One region of the Nocardioides sp. NPDC054178 genome, then DNA from elsewhere that is predicted to be linked to it. Evidence: predicted binding sites of a transcription regulator. Region 1 holds the regulator's gene; the other holds the start of a gene.
The links. Region 1 encodes HrcA, which represses chaperone genes, less so after heat shock. Its sites were predicted from a motif close to TTGGCACTCGNNNNNNNCGAGTGCCAA; they were not measured.
Positions count from the first base shown of each region.

Region 1 (5,836 bases):
GTGATCAGCGCGGTGCCACCGGGCCCGACCACCGCGGCCAGATCGCGCCATGCCTGAGCCGAACCCGGGTCGGAGACGGCGGCGAAGGGCGAGACGTCGGGCCGGTAGCGACGAGCGAGCCCCGAGCCCTCGGAGAGCGAGGCGTGCGCACCGGTCAGCGAGTGCCAGACCGGGTTGTCGAGAACATCGTCGAGAAGAAGATCTGGCTGCGAGGCGGGCACCCCAGGATTTTCCCACCACCCCATCAGGCGCGGTTAACCCTTTTCGACAGGTGGATCGATAATGGAGACGTGCCTTCCGCTCTGCCTCCCGGCGACCCCGCCCCCACCGACGGGTCGCTCCCGGCCGAATCGCTGAGCACGCTGGGCGAGAAGGGACTGGGCTTCTACGTCCACGTCCCGTTCTGCACGGTCAGATGCGGCTACTGCGACTTCAACACCTACACCGCGGTCGAGCTGGGCCCCGGCGTGAGCCGGCAGACGTACGCCGACCAGGCCATCGAGGAGGTCCGGCTGGCCCGCCGCGTGCTCGGTGAGCGTGACAAGGCGGTGGACACCGTCTTCTTCGGCGGCGGCACCCCGACCCTCCTCCCGGCCCAGGACCTGACCGGCATCCTGACAAGTATCAAGGACGAGTTCGGCCTCGCCGACGACGTCGAGGTGACGACCGAGGCCAACCCCGACTCGGTCGACCTGGACTACCTGCGCACCCTGCGCGAGGGCGGCTTCACGCGCCTCAGCTTCGGCATGCAGTCGGCCGTCCCCCACGTACTGAAGACCCTCGACCGCACCCATGACCCCGAGCGGGTCCCGCTGGTCGTCGAGTGGGCACGGAAAGCCGGCTTCGAGCAGGTCTCCCTCGACCTCATCTACGGCACCCCGGGCGAGTCGGTCGACGACTGGCGCACCAGCCTCGACACCGCCCTGGCCAGCAACCCCGACCACGTCTCGGCCTACTCCCTCATCGTCGAGGACGGCACCGCCCTGGCCCGACGGGTCAGGAGAGGCGAGATCGAGATGCCCGACGAGGACGACCTCGCCGACAAGTACGAGCTGGCCGACGCCACGTTCCGAAAGCACGGTCTGAGCTGGTACGAGGTCTCCAACTGGGCCACCGACGAGTCCCAGCGCTGCCGTCACAACATGCTCTACTGGCAGGGCGGCGACTGGTGGGGCGTCGGTCCCGGCGCCCACAGCCACGTCGGCGGCACCCGGTGGTGGAACGTGAAGCACCCCAAGGCGTACGCGGACCGCATCGGCAGCAACCAGAGCCCCGCCCACGCCCGCGAGATCCTCGCCGAGGAGGACCGCCGGGTCGAGCGTGTGCTCCTCGAGCTGAGGCTCGCCGACGGCCTCCCGGCAGACGCCCTGGACGACGAGGGCCGGGAAGCTCTTCCGGAGCAGGTACGCCGCGGCCTGGTCACCGTCGAGGGCGACACGATCCTCCTCACCGACACCGGCAGGCTCCTCGCCGACGCGGTGGTCCGAGACCTGCTCCCCTGATGAGCCCTGAGCAGCCCTGAGTCCGGGACCTTGGTCCTGACCGCAGGATCAGGGGTGATCCTGATTGGTAAAGAGCGTCCGACAGGGGAGAGTGGAGTCATGGCAACCACAACTCTTTCCCGTCCCACCAACGACAAATGGATCGCCGGCGTGTGCGGCGGCCTCGGTCAGCGTTTCGGCATCAACTCGAACCTGATCCGGCTGGCCTTCCTCATCTCCTGCCTGCTTCCCGGACCGCAGTTCATCGTCTACATCGTGCTGTGGATCATCATGCCGAAGAAGTCGTCCTACTGACCCAAGCTGACCGAAGACCTCAGACCGGCTCGGTGACGAAGTCGATCAGCTCCTCGACCCGCCCGAGCAGGGCGGGTTCGAGATCGCCGAACGAGTTCACCCGCCCCAGGATCGTCTTCCACGCCCGGGCGATGTCCGCCTGATCGCGGTGCGGCCAGCCCAGATGCTGGCAGATGCCCTTCTTCCACTCGATCGAGCGCGGCACGTTCGGCCACGCCTCGAGCCCGAGCCGGGCCGGCTTGACCGCCTGCCACACGTCGATGAACGGGTGGCCCACGATGAGCACGTGCTGGCCGACCGCGGAGCGCCGGATCGACTCCGCGATCCGGGCCTCCTTCGAGCCCTTGACCAGGTGGTCGACGAGCACCCCGACCCGCCGCTCGCGGCTGGGACGGAACGAGACCAGGTGGTCGGCGAGGTCGTCGACCCCGCCCAGGTACTCGACGACGACACCCTCGATCCGCAGGTCGTCGCCCCAGATCTTCTCGACCAGCTCGGCGTCGTGACGCCCCTCGACGAAGATCCGCGACTCGCGCGCGACCCGCGCCTTGACGTCGGTGACGGCCACGGACCCCGACGCGGTCCGGGTCGGCGCCGCGGGCGCAACCCGGGTCACCGGGGGAGTGAGGATGACCGGCTTGCCCTCCAGCCAGAAGCCCGGCCCGAGCGGGAACGTACGCCGCTTGCCGTGCCGGTCCTCGAGGGTCAGCGTGTGCAGGTCGCGGTCGATCCGCACGATCTCACCGACGAAGTCGGTCTCGACCTCCTCCACCACCGCGCCCAGCTCGGCAGGAGTCTCGACGGCACGCCCGTGCTTGGGCTTCTTCCAATCACCGGCCAGGACGTCGGAGCCATAGCGATCGCTCATCCGGAGAACGCTACTAGCGTCAGCAGCGAGAACCGGTGAGCACGCGCCCGAGCTGCTCGAGAACATCGTCCGGCGTGGCCGCCGTCTCCGGGAACCGGAAGGTCACGTGGTGGCCGCCGTCGAGGGTGATCCAGGAGACCTCGACGCTCTCCGCGGTGAGGTGGGAGAGGCGTACGCCCACGATGTGACGCGGCCGCAGCCCGAGCCGGGCGGAGAGCGAGCGGCACAGGTCGGCCTGGTGCTCGTCGTTGGCGTGGGCCGTGATGCGGACCAGCAGATCGTCGGCGATCATGGGACCCTCCAGTGGGGCGGAAGCAGAGGAACAATGACTCTAAGGTCAGCCTAACCTAAGGCTATCTCGATGGCGAGAGAAGTAATCCGTTCCACAGAGCGAAGCGGCCACCGGAAACTGGTTCCTGTGCTGCGAACCGGTAGGATTGGCACTCGCACGGAATGAGTGCCAGGCAGCCAGGACGACAGGAGGGCAGATGCAGAACGAACGCAGACTCTCCGTCCTTCGAGCGATCGTCGAGGACTACGTGAAGACCGAGGAGCCGGTCGGCTCCAAGGCGCTCGTGGAGCGTCACGGCCTGGGTGTCTCGCCGGCGACGGTACGCAACGACATGGCCGCGCTGGAGGAGGAGGGCTACATCACCGCCCCCCACACCAGCGCCGGCCGGGTGCCCACCGACAAGGGCTACCGGCTCTTCGTCGACCGGCTGACCACGGTCAAGCCGATGACCGCGGCCGAGAAGCGGGCGATCGCCGGCTTCCTCGACGGCGCGGTCGACCTCGACGACGTGGTCAGCCGCTCGACCCGGCTGCTCTCCCAGCTGACCCGCCAGGTCGCGGTGGTGCAGTATCCGACCCTGAGCCGCTCGACCGTCCGCCACGTGGAGCTGGTCTCGCTGGCTCCGACCAGGCTCCTGCTCGTGCTCATCCTCAGCACCGGCCGTGTCGAGCAGCGGCTGCTCGAGGTGGCCGAGGAGGTCTCCGAGGAGACCCTCGCGGGGCTGCGTACGCAGGTCAACGCCGCCGTGGACGGCGTCATCATCGGCGAGGCCTGCCAGGCGCTGCGCGCGATCGCCCAGCCCGAGGAGGACGCGCCGAGCGACGACCTCACGACCAGCGTCGCCGAGGCGCTGATCGAGGCGATGAGCGACCACCGCTCCGACGAGCGGATCTCGATCGGCGGCACCAGCAACCTGGCCCGCTTCGGCGACAGCTTCGACACCGCCGTACGCCCGCTCCTGGAGGCCCTCGAGGAGCACGTCGTCCTGCTCAAGCTGATGGGCGAGGCGACCGCGGGCGGACTGGTCACGGTGCGGATCGGTGCCGAGGGCCCTTACCAGGAGCTGTCGCAGACCAGCGTGGTCGCGACCGGCTACGGACCTGGCGACGAGGCGCTGGCCACGCTCGGCGTGGTCGGCCCGACCCGGATGGACTACCCCGGATCCATGGCGGCGGTGCGCGCGGTGGCGCGCTACCTCTCCCGGATCCTCGACGAGGCTTGAGCAGCAGACTCGATTCAAGGAAGATCAGCGAACTTCGATGGCAGGAAGACCGACGTTGGACCCCTATGAGCTCCTCGGTGTCGACAAGGACGCCGACGACGCAACGATCAAGAAGGCGTACCGGAAGCTGGCGCGCCAGTATCACCCTGACGTCAACCCCGACGCCGAGTCGCAGGAGAAGTTCAAGGAGATCTCCCACGCCTACGAGGTGCTGAGCGACCCCCAGAAGCGGGCTGCGTACGACCGCGGTGGGGACCCGTTCGGGGGCGGTTTCGGCGCGCAGGGCGCGGGCTTCTCGTTCACCGACATCATGGACGCCTTCTTCGGTGGCGCCGGTGCGGGCGCCGGTGGCGCGGGCCGTGGCCCCCGCCCCCGCGTACGCCGCGGGCAGGACGCCCTCATCCGGCTCGACATCGACCTGGCCGAGGCCGCCTTCGGCGTCACCCGCGACCTCAAGGTCGACACCGCGGTCGTCTGTGACACCTGTGGTGGCGAGGGGGCTGCGGAGGGCTCCCACCCGATCCCGTGCGAGACCTGCCACGGCCAGGGTGAGGTCGCGGTCGTGCAGCGCTCCTTCCTGGGCGAGATCCGTACGCTGCGCCCGTGCTCGGCCTGCAACGGCTTCGGCACCGTCATCCCCGACCCGTGCCGCGACTGCAGCGGCGAGGGCCGGGTGCGTTCCCACCGCACCCTGACCGTCAAGATCCCGCCGGGCGTCGACGACGGCACCCGGGTGCAGCTCGCCGAGCAGGGTGAGGTCGGCCCCGGTGGCGGCCCCGCCGGCGACCTCTACGTCGAGATCCACGTCGCCAAGCACGCCACCTTCACCCGTCGGGGCAACGACCTGCACTGCACCGCGAAGGTGCCGATGACCGCGGCCGCGCTCGGCACCACGCTCAACCTGCCGACGCTGGAGGCCGACCTCGTCGGCGAGGGTGCCGACCAGATCGACCCCGAGGACGCCTCGATCCAGATCGACCTCAAGCCCGGCACCCAGTCCGGCACCGACCACGTCCTGCGTGGCCGCGGGGTGCCCGGTCTGCGGGGCGGTCGCGGCGACCTGATCGTGACCATCAACGTGGAGACGCCCACCAAGCTCGACCTCGAGCAGGAGGCGCTGCTGCGCCAGCTCGCCGAGATGCGCGGTGAGGAGTCCGTCCAGGGCCAGCTCAAAGCGGCCCACAAGGGCGGCGTCTTCTCCTGGTTCAAGGACACCCTCAACGGGCACTGATCCACGATGACTCTCCCTGTCCACCTCGTCGAGTCGCTCGCCGGCACCCGTGTCGGCGACGACATCGAGGTGAGCGGTGACGAGGGCCACCACGCGGTCGTCGTACGCCGCCTCCGCGTCGGCGAGGCGGTCGTGCTCACCGACGGCGCCGGCGAGGGCGTGACCGGCACGATCTCGGCGACCACCAAGAAGTCGATGACCGTACGCGTCGACGAGGTGATCGTCGGTGACGCGCCGCCCGAGCCCGCGCTGACGGTCGTCCAGGCACTGCCCAAGGGAGACCGCGGCGAGCTCGCCGTCGAGATGCTCACCGAGATCGGCGCCGCCCGCATCGTCCCGTGGGCAGCGGCCCGCTCGGTCGCCGTCTGGAAGGGCGAGCGCGCGGTCAAGTCCCTGGCCCGCTGGCGGGCCACCGCCCGCGAGGCCG
Region 1 covers NZ_JBVJKY010000007.1:132,767-138,602, forward strand. Annotated here, with positions in the region: gene ACZ6WN_RS23090 (GNAT family N-acetyltransferase) at 1-221, opposite strand, end outside; gene hemW (radical SAM family heme chaperone HemW) at 291-1,502, shown strand; gene ACZ6WN_RS23100 (PspC domain-containing protein) at 1,602-1,796, shown strand; gene ACZ6WN_RS23105 (DUF3097 domain-containing protein) at 1,816-2,664, opposite strand; gene ACZ6WN_RS23110 (hypothetical protein) at 2,684-2,956, opposite strand; gene hrcA (heat-inducible transcriptional repressor HrcA) at 3,153-4,178, shown strand; gene dnaJ (molecular chaperone DnaJ) at 4,216-5,409, shown strand; gene ACZ6WN_RS23125 (16S rRNA (uracil(1498)-N(3))-methyltransferase) at 5,416-5,836, shown strand, end outside.

Region 2 (5,836 bases), on a different contig from region 1:
GGGCAGGGTGATCCGGACGGTGTCGGTGCCACCGAAGCCGTCGGCGTACATCCACGTCTTCACCCGCAGCACGGCCTCGGTGTCGGTCACGCTCTCCGCGGTGCCTTCGAAGGCCAGCGCGGCGTTCTGGGAGAGCCACTTCGAGGTCGGCGGGATGCATCGGGCGGCGTCGGCGACGACGGTCAGCTCGGTCGCTCCGGCGCCCCCGGCCGGGGCGGACGGGGAGGGGACGGGCGCGGTCTCGGTGACCGTCGCGGTCGGCGACGGAGGCGCGGCATCGGGGTCCTCGGCGGTGTCATCCGAGCTGAGCAGGCCGAAGGAGGCGACGATCGCGACGAGCACGACCGCGGCGGCGATCACGGCTGCGACCCAGCGCCACGGTGACCGCGGCGGCTGCATCCCGGTCTTCGACCCGACGTCCACGCTCATGCCGTCACTCGCTGGCGCTCGCTCATGCCAACATCATGCCTCACCCCTGGGTGCCATCCGCGGACCCGCCGGGCACCCGCCCGTCGACACACGCAGGCGGGGCCCTGGCTTCGAAGAGCCCTGACCCCGCCCGCCGCTGCAGAACCTCACCCGGATATTCCCTTGGGCTTCAAGCCCCCCAGATCCAGACGCTTCCCCGCAGTCGGCCACTGTGTGGAGCACCCATGTTGCGTTACCGAGCTGTTGTCGAGACAGTGTCGAAAGTCCCCAAAAGGATGGGGCCGCTGGGCCCGTCCTCATCGCCTGATCAGGTCATGCCAGCTGACGATCGAGGAACCCGATGACCCGCCGGATCGAGAGGTCCCACTGCGGCCCGAAGGCGTGCTGCTCACCGGGGTAGACCCAGAGACGATGGCGTACGCCCGCGGTCTCCAGCAGGTCCCGGGTGGTGTAGGCCCACCGGATCGGGCACGACTCGTCATTGGTCCCGTGGTGCATCTGGAGCGGGACCGCGATGCGGTCGAAGTACGTCCGCGCCGAGAGCCCCTCCCAGAACTCCGGCTCCGTCTCGGGATCGCCGTACTGCCGGTAGAGCCGGGCCACCTCGTCGGGCCGCGACGGCACCGCCCACCGGTTGATGTTGTCGACGATGTCGGAGGAGACCGACGCGTACGTCACCCCGGCCCGCACCAGCCCCGGCTGGGCGACCAGCGCGTTCATCACCACTCCCCCGCCCATGGAGCGTCCGAGCAGCGCGGTGCGGTCGGGGTCGACGTACGGAAGTCGTTTCATCGCCTGGACGGCGTTGATGGTGTCGCGGGTGTAGCCGAGGCGGCTCTCGTCCTCCTCGGTGCCTTCCGGGATCGGGGACGACCCGGCGTGGCCGCGGTAGTCGGTGTGCAGGACGACGTAGCCCTCCCGAGCCAGCCGGTCCTGCTCCCGCTTCAGCCCCTGCCCGGTGACGTAGATGTCGGTGTCGATGTGGCCGTGCGCGAAGACGACCCCGGGGAACGGCCCCGCGCCCCGCGGCCGGAAGAGCACCCCGGTGATCCTCAGCGGACCGCTCGGGTAGCTGACCTCGAAGCGCCGATAGGCCTCCGTGCTGCCCGACTCCCGCAGCACCTTCACCTCGCCCCCGGGGAAGTCCTCCCGCATCAGCTGCGGCAGCGAGACCTTGTCGGTCACCGGCGGCAGCGTCTGCGACGGGCTCGGGGAGGGCGCGGGCGGAGTCGCCGAGGTCGCCGGAGCTGCGGACCGCGACGGCGGCGAAGCGGCCGGCTCCCCGCCGCACCCGGCGAGAAGCACGGCCGAGAACGCCAGCGCCGACATCGCCTTCAGGCCCATGCGTCGAGCGTAGCCCGGTGGTCCTGGGTCGGCGGGCGGTTCCTTCGTCAAGGCATCGGCCCCCGCCGAAATGCACGAGGGCCTCTCCCGAAGGAGAGGCCCTCGTGGTGGAGCTAGCGAGACGGGCTCAGAAGCCCATGCCGCCCATGTCACCCATGCCACCGGTCGGGTCGCCACCAGCGGCGGCCTTCTCCGGCTTGTCGGCCACGACGGCCTCGGTGGTGAGGAACAGCGCGGCGATGGACGCGGCGTTCTGCAGCGCCGAGCGGGTCACCTTGGCCGGGTCGATGATGCCCGCGGCCAGCAGGTCGACGTACTCGCCCGTGGCGGCGTTGAGGCCGTGGCCCTGCGGGAGGCCGGCGACCTTCTCCGCCACGACGCCGCCCTCGAGGCCGGCGTTGATGGCGATCTGCTTCAGCGGCGCCGAGATGGCGGCCTTGACGATCGAGGCACCGGTGGCCTCGTCGCCGTCGAGCTCGAGCTTCTCGAAGGCAGCAGCGGCGGCCTGGATCAGCGCGACACCACCGCCGGCGAGGATGCCCTCCTCGACAGCAGCCTTGGCGTTGCGGACGGCGTCCTCGATGCGGTGCTTGCGCTCCTTGAGCTCGACCTCGGTGGCCGCGCCGACCTTGATGACGGCCACGCCGCCGGCCAGCTTGGCGAGGCGCTCCTGGAGCTTCTCGCGGTCGTAGTCGGAGTCCGACTTCTCGATCTCGGCGCGGATCTGGTTGACCCGGCCCTCGATCTGACCCTGGTCGCCCGAACCCTCGACGATGGTGGTCTCGTCCTTGGTGATGACGACCTTGCGGGCCTGGCCGAGCAGCTCGATGCCGGCGGTCTCCAGGGAGAGGCCGACCTCCTCGGAGATGACCTGACCACCGGTGAGGATGGCGATGTCCTGCAGCATGGCCTTGCGGCGGTCACCGAAGCCCGGAGCCTTGACGGCGACGGACTTGAAGGTGCCCTTGATCTTGTTGACGACCAGCGTCGAGAGAGCCTCGCCGTCGACGTCCTCGGCCAGGATGACCAGCGGCTTGCCGGTCTGCATGACCTTCTCCAGGACCGGGATCAGGTCCTTGACGCTGGAGATCTTCGAGTTGACGATCAGGATGTACGGGTCGTCGAGGACGGTCTCCATACGCTCCGGGTCGGTCACGAAGTAGGCCGAGATGTAGCCCTTGTCGAAGCGCATACCCTCGGTCAGCTCGAGGTCGAGCCCGAAGGTGTTCGACTCCTCGACGGTGATGACGCCTTCCTTGCCGACCTTGTCCATCGCCTCGGCGATGATCTCGCCGACGGTGGTGTCAGCAGCGGAGATCGAGGCGGTAGCAGCGATCTGCTCCTTGGTCTCGATGTCCTTGGCCTGGGCGAGCAGCTGCTCGGAGACGGCGTCGACGGCCGCCTCGATGCCGCGCTTCAGGCCGGCCGGGTTGGCACCCGCGGCGACGTTGCGCAGGCCCTCGCGGACCAGCGCCTGGGCGAGAACGGTCGCGGTCGTCGTGCCGTCACCGGCGACGTCGTCGGTCTTCTTCGCGACCTCCTTGACCAGCTCGGCACCGATCTTCTCGTAGGGGTCCTCGAGCTCGATCTCCTTGGCGATGGAAACACCATCGTTGGTGATCGTGGGGGCACCCCACTTCTTCTCGAGCACGACGTTGCGGCCCTTGGGACCGAGGGTGACCTTGACGGCGTCGGCGAGGGTGTTGAGACCCTTCTCCAGACCCCGACGGGCCTCCTCGTTGAAAGCGATGAGCTTCGGCATTGCTCCTGCGATCCTTCACTTGGGAAGTTCGTTGGATCCGGTCCGATGGGTTGCCCGCGACGGACGACGCCACTCCCGGCAGAACCCTTCCCTGCCGCTCGCGACGCCTCAACGTCACCGGTCCGGTTGTTGTCACTCTCATGGTAAGAGTGCCAGCCTCATGTTTAGCACTCGACCCCTGCGAGTGCAAGAAAATCCCAGGATGGCGACGGTCAGAGAGGCTTCGCGAGCTCGGCGAACTCCAGGTCGTCGCGCAGCGGGAGACCGAAGCGCTCGTCGCCGTAGGGGAAGGGCTCGAAGCGTCCGGTACGCCCGAACCCGCGCCGCTCGTAGAACGCGATCAGGTCCTCGCGCTGGCGGATCACCGTCATCCGGATCTCCTCCGCACCCCACGCGCGCGCGATCCGTTCGGCCTCGGCGATGACCGACTTGCCGACACCGGCCCCCTGCAGCCGCGGCGAGACGGAGAACATGCCGAAGTAGACGTACGCCTCGCGCTTCTGGAGCTGGCAGCAGGCGACGATCTCGCCGGCCTGCTCCACGACCAGGAGCCGCGAGCCCGGGGCCGTGATCACCTCGCGTACGCCTTCGGGGTCGGTGCGCTGGCCCGCGAGCAGGTCGGCCTCGGTGGTCCAGCCGGCGCGGGAGGCGTCGCCGCGGTAAGCGGACTCGATCAGCCCGACCAGGGCCTCCACGTCGGAGAAGGTCGCGTCACGGAAGGTCAGCTCAGGCACAGGCCCACGATAGCCAGGCGTCGAGGAGCGCGGCGAGGTCGTTCCCGCGCGGTGTCGATTTGGCCTTGTCCCACCCGTCATCCCCGGTGAAAGACTCACATCGAGGCACACGAAGGGATCAAGACGATGACCAGATACATGGTGCTGCTGCCGACGAACGAGGCCTTCTGGGCCGAGTCGACACCGGAGGAGAAGGCAGCCGGGTACGAGGTGCACGGAAGGTTCGCCAAGCTGCTCGCCGAACGCGGCCACAAGGTCACCGGCGGCGCCGAGCTCCACCACTCCAGCAAGGCCAGGACGCTGCGCAAGACCGGTGACGGGGTGGTGATCACCGAGGGCCCGTTCGCCGAGACCGTCGAGCACGTGACCGGCTTCTACACGATCGAGACCGACGACGTCGACGACATGCTCGAGTGCTGCAAGGTGCTCGCCGAGCTCGAGACGGCGCTCGAGGTCCGCGAGATCGTCGAGCACGAGGGGATGTCGGCATGAGGTATCTCCTGCTGCTCGGCGGCCCCGACCACCACGCCCGCTGGGCCGCCCTCTCCGAGGAGCAGAAGCAGAGCGCGTACGCCGACTTCGGCGCCTTCGCGAAGGCGGTCGCGCAGCGGGGCGAGCTGATCGACGGCGACGCCGTCCAGCCCGACACGAGCTCGCGGACCGTCCACGAGGACGGATCCGTGACCGACGGCCCGTACGCGGAGTCGGTCGAGCAGCTCGGCGGCTACTACGTGATCGACGTGCCGTCGCTCGACGACGCCCTGGCCCTGGCGAAGCTGCTGCCGAAGCACTTCGCGGTCGAGGTCCGGCCCACCCAGGGGGTGCAGATCCGATGACCCGCTACTACCTGCTCATCCCCAACGTGGAGGCCGAGTGGCAGGCGAAGACGCGGGCCGAGAAGGACGCCGTCTTCGCCACCCACGAGCGGTTCGCGAAACTGCTCGCCGAACGCGGGCACGTCAACCTGAAGGGGTACGGCGCCGCGCTCGCCGATCCGGCGACGGCCGTGACGGTGCGCGGGTCGGGGGTCACCGACGGGCCCTACACCGAGGCGGCCGAGCACCTGGCCGGGCTCTACGTCGTGGAGTCCGAGGACCGCGACGACCTGGTCGAGTGCTGCAAGCTGCTCGCCACCGCGGAGTCGGCGATCGAGATCCGCGCGGCGGAGCTGGACTGACCACCGACGATGCTGGAGACGCTGCTGCGCGAGGAGTGGGGCCGGCTGCTGGCCCTGCTCGTCGCGCAGTTCCGCCGTCTCGACCTCGCCGAGGACGGGCTGGCCGACGCCTTCGAGGCGGCCGCCCGGCACTGGCCGGTCGACGGTGAGCCCGCCAACGGGCCGGCCTGGCTGCTGACGACCGCCCGGCGGCGGATCGTCGACCGGATGCGCTCGGAGGAGGTGCTGGCGCGCAAGATGCCCCTGCTGGTGGTCGATGCCGGGCTCACCCAGGAGGCGCAGCAGGTCATGGCCACGGTGCCGGCCGGGGCCGGGGGCGAGGCGGTCACCGACGAGCGGCTGCGGCTGGTGCTGCTCTGCGCCCACCCGACGCTGTCGCGCGAGGCGGCC
Region 2 covers NZ_JBVJKY010000002.1:413,693-419,528, forward strand. Annotated here, with positions in the region: gene ACZ6WN_RS08665 (hypothetical protein) at 1-429, opposite strand, end outside; gene ACZ6WN_RS08670 (alpha/beta hydrolase family protein) at 742-1,773, opposite strand; gene groL (chaperonin GroEL) at 1,901-3,535, opposite strand; gene ACZ6WN_RS08680 (GNAT family N-acetyltransferase) at 3,748-4,269, opposite strand; gene ACZ6WN_RS08685 (YciI family protein) at 4,396-4,761, shown strand; gene ACZ6WN_RS08690 (YciI family protein) at 4,758-5,105, shown strand; gene ACZ6WN_RS08695 (YciI family protein) at 5,102-5,446, shown strand; gene ACZ6WN_RS08700 (AMP-binding protein) at 5,456-5,836, shown strand, end outside.
Region 2: groL (chaperonin GroEL) is a predicted target of HrcA. The motif match lies at 3,700-3,726, and genes of this name have one in related genera.